DNA from 2 places in the Paenarthrobacter sp. A20 genome. Region 2 is predicted to be linked to the other one. Evidence: riboswitches for the same ligand, from Rfam matches in the RefSeq annotation. Region 2 holds a riboswitch; the other holds the start of a gene.
The links. A riboswitch is a leader RNA that binds a small molecule or an ion and turns the genes downstream of it on or off. The one in region 2 is predicted to bind thiamine pyrophosphate.
Positions count from the first base shown of each region.

Region 1 (2,175 bases), 3.7 Mb from region 2:
CGGCCTGCCCGGCGCCCGCAGCCGCGCTCGACCCCGCCACCCACCCTGGCTGCAGGACCACGATCCTGTCCACCAGGTCTTTCCACACAGAAACGCGGTGTTCCACCACAACCAGGGTGGCACCGGTCTTATCGAGGCAGCGCTTCACCGCATCACGGACCTCCAGCACACCCGCCGGATCCAAGTTGGCCGTCGGCTCGTCCAACAGGATCAGCCCGGGTCGCATCGCCAAAATGCCCGCAAGCGCAAGCCGTTGCTTCTGCCCTCCGGAGAGTGCCGCCGTTGGGTGATCCAGGGCCAAACCGCCGCCGGCAGCGGTGCGCAGCCCGACGTCGTCGAGCGCTTCATGGACGCGGGACCAGATCTCGTCCCGCGGCACGGCCAGGTTCTCGGCGCCGAAGGCGACGTCGTCACCCACGCGGGAGAGGACCACCTGGGTTTCGGGGTCTTGCTGCATCAGGCCGGCGCGGCCACGCTGTTCGCGGGGAGCAACGCCGTCGATCAGCAGGGAGCCGGTCTCGTCCGAGTCGTCTTCCTCATCACCCAGCACGCCGGCCAAGGCATGCAGGAGGGTCGACTTACCGGCGCCCGAAGGACCCAGCAGCAACACCCGTTCGCCGGGTTCGATCCGAAGGTCCAGACCCTCAATGGCAGGCTGGGCCCGGCCGGCATGCCGCCACCCCCAGCCCTCGGCTGAGATGGCGGCAGGCCTGACCGTGCCGCTTTGAGTCGCGGACATCAGCTGAAGACTGGCTCCGAAGCGGCCTTGCGCGACGCGAAGGAGCTCAGGACGCCGGTCTTCGCCAGGCCGCGGGTGGCGACCCAGGACAGTGCGCCTGCGATGATCGCGCCGGAAATGGTGGTGAAGGTGATGTAGGCAAGCTTGTCGATTGCCTCGTACGCGATGTTCCAGCCCCACGGAAGGAAGGAGTCGTTCAGGCCGCAGAAGAGGCCTGCGCCCGCGCCGGCGAGGAGGGCCGTGGGCAGGTTGAACTTCTTGTAGCGGAAAGCGGCGAAGATGAGCTCGGCGCCGAGTCCCTGCAGGACTCCGGAGATCAGCACTGTGGTGCCGTACTGCGAGCCCATGATGAGCTCACCGGTGGCAGCGACGGCTTCGCAGAACAACGCTGCGCCCGGCTTGCGGATAATGAGCATGCCCAGGACCGCGGGGATCATCCAGCCACCGGCGATCAGGCCTGTGAGGGGAGGGTACGTCGCGTTCAGGGGAATGGATACCAACGCAGCGCCCTGGGACCAGGCCCAGAAGATCACGCCGCCGGCGATGGCGATCAGAGCCGCCACAACGATGTCTACAACACGCCAGTTATAACTGGTCTTCTTCACGTTTACCGTGGTCATTTTCTGCCTCCTGAGGTACAGGAGGGGAAAGTGCTACCCGGATTCTCCAGCCGGCCTGCGCCGCCCGGATCCGGACACTCTGAGAAGCTCGACTCCCTTGCGCCGGTACTAACCGGATCAGGTTCGAGGGTCTGCGGCTGTCCGCACTCTCAGCGCCCTCGCGTCTCCTGCATCTCTGCAGGGTCCGACGGCGGCGCTCCCCTGTCGTTATCAAATCTGCCCTGATGGGCGGGTTCAGTTTACACCTGCGTCCATGGCGGGCGCTGGCCTGTTGCCCGCCTATGGTCACAATCGGATCAGCGCGCCCCGGGCCGGACGCGTTCCAGGCGTGCGTTGCGAGGCCCGCCCTACACCCCTCCCGCCGGTTTTGGCCTGCACACCAGGCCCCACAACGAGACCTGAGAGAATGATCCAGCAGACTCGACCGCGGCAAAGGGGCATATCTCATGACGGACCTACCCAAGCAGGATCACGCTGCAAGCGACACCACGGCGCCGGAACCTCGCCTTGCCGCCAGCGTCATCCTGCTCCGCAACGCCCCCGGCGGTCTCGAAGCCTTCGTCCAGCACAGGGTCAGCACCATGGACTTCGCTGCCGGAATGGTGGTGTTCCCGGGAGGCCGGGTGGATGCTGCGGACACGTCCGGCTGGGACTACCCCGCGGAGCTGCTTCAACACCACGCGGCCCAGTGGCGCCAAAGCTCCATCGGCGCTAATCCTGCGCAGGCGACCACGAGCGCGGGTACGGTCCTCACAGCCGCACTCCGGGAAGTCCAGGAGGAGGCGGGCCTGAGCATCCACTCCGCCGACCTCCGTC
Region 1 covers NZ_JALJWH010000001.1:329,180-331,354, forward strand. The annotation lists gene J3D46_RS01570 (ABC transporter ATP-binding protein) at 1-739, opposite strand, end outside; gene J3D46_RS01575 (ECF transporter S component) at 739-1,359, opposite strand; TPP riboswitch at 1,436-1,572, opposite strand; gene J3D46_RS01580 (NUDIX hydrolase) at 1,806-2,175, shown strand, end outside.
Region 1: another riboswitch for thiamine pyrophosphate. It lies ahead of J3D46_RS01575 (ECF transporter S component); the one in region 2 lies ahead of thiC (phosphomethylpyrimidine synthase ThiC).

Region 2 (2,175 bases):
CGGGGGCGATGTCGGTGACCAGGGGGCCGAGCGTGTAGAACGGGGCACCCTTGCAGAGTTCCTGTTGCCGCTCCACATTCTCGCGGACCAGGTGGAATGGAACGTGGCCGGGGCCTTCCACCATGACCTGGACGTCGAACTCCCACGCGCGTTGCGTCAGCTCCGCGAGCGTGTCCAGTTCTGCAAACTGGGCGGCGTCGTTTGCGTCGGCAATGGATCCGGGGCGCAGGCCGTCGCCCAACGAGAACGAGACGTCGTACTGGGCGAAGATTTCGCACAACTCGTCAAAGTGGGTGTAGAGGAAGTTTTCCTGATGGTGTGCCAGGCACCAGCCGGCCATGATCGAACCGCCGCGCGAAACGATGCCTGTGACCCTGTTGGCTGTGAGTGGCACATACCGCAGGAGCACCCCTGCATGGATGGTCATGTAGTCCACGCCCTGCTCGCATTGCTCGATCACTGTGTCGCGGAAGATTTCCCATGTCAGTTTGTTGGCCTCGCCGTTGACCTTTTCGAGCGCCTGGTAGATCGGGACTGTGCCGATCGGAACAGGGGAGTTGCGGATGATCCATTCGCGGGTGGTGTGGATGTCATCTCCCGTGGAGAGGTCCATGACGGTATCAGCGCCCCATTGGGCGGCCCATTGCAGCTTGTCCACTTCTTCGGCGATGGAGCTGGTCACGGCCGAGTTTCCGATGTTTGCGTTGATCTTGACCAGGAAGGCCTTGCCGATGATCATCGGTTCGGATTCAGGGTGGTTGATGTTGTTGGGGATGATGGCCCGGCCTGCGGCGACCTCGCCGCGGACCAGTTCAACATCGCAGTTCTCCCGCAGCGCGACGAACTGCATCTCCGGCGTCACAACGCCCTTTTTCGCGTAGTGCATTTGGGTGACGGTCTTGCCCTCGACGGCGCGGCGGGGCACCGGTTGCGCGCCCTTCCACTCCGCTGACGCCGCACCGCGCCGGACCGCGGACTTGCCGTCGTCGAGCAGGTTCCGTTCGCGCCCGGAGTATGGTTCGGTGTCTGCCCGGCCTTGGATCCATGGTGCGCGGAACGGCTCCAGTCCCACCACAGGATCGCTGCCCGGACCCGCGGTTCGGTACACCTGCAACGGCGTATTTGCCTGCCCACTGGGGGAGGGCTCCAGCGAAATCTCGGTTATCGGCACGCGGATCCCGTTGTCGGGATCTTCCAGCCACGCCAATGAATGGGACTTCAGCGATTGCGTGACGGGTTCCGCTGATTCCAAGCCGTTACCGGCCTGGTTCTGGCCTGCGTTGGAACGATTTTGGCCTGCGTTGGAACGATTTTGGACAGGGCTGTGCTGTGTTTCGGTGGTGCTCAAAGGATTACTCACTTCCTTCGCCGGCATTACCCGGACAGGTTCAACGGTCGCAGACTGCGTCAGTCCGATCTCAGCCCCTGCAGGGGCCCCCGTGTGGTCGTAGACGAAGCTACCACAGCTCCCAACGGGCACCCAGTCACATGAACGCACCAGCTCCGAAAGCAGTGCGGCGGACTAGGCTTTTGCAATGGCCAACATCATCGAATTCAGCGGACCTGTACTCGTCTCGGCGGACGAAGAGCGCCAAGGGATGTGGTCTGTTGACGGAGTCCTTTCCTTCGAACGCCCCACGGCCCCTCCGGACCGGGTACTGGATGGCTGGGTCCTGCCGGGCTTCGTTGATGCCCACTGCCACATCGGGCTCGGCGCAGGCGGCGCGGTTGACGAGCAGGCAACCTTGGCGCAGGCGCAGGCCGACCTCGACGCCGGAACGCTGCTGATCCGTGATTGTGGATCACCCGGCGACACCCGCTGGGTTCAGCAGCGGACAGACTTGCCCCGCCTGATCAGGGCAGGACGGCACATTGCCAGGAGCCGGCGCTACCTCCGTGGCCTGGGCCACGAAATTGAACCGGAGCAGCTCGTGGAGACCGTGCGCAAGGAAGCGCGCGACGGCGACGGCTGGGTGAAACTTGTGGGCGACTGGATCGATCGCGGCGTCGGCGACCTCGCCGCGTCCTTTCCGGCAAAGATCGTCAAGGATGCCATCTCAGCTGCCCACGACGAAGGTGCCCGGGTGACGGCCCATTGCTTCGCCGAGAACACGATCGATGACATGCTCGATGCCGGCATCGACTGCATCGAACACGCCACTGGCCTCTTGCCGC
Region 2 covers NZ_JALJWH010000001.1:3,999,846-4,002,020, reverse strand. The annotation lists gene thiC (phosphomethylpyrimidine synthase ThiC) at 1-1,348, opposite strand, end outside; TPP riboswitch at 1,344-1,451, opposite strand; gene J3D46_RS18610 (amidohydrolase family protein) at 1,536-2,175, shown strand, end outside.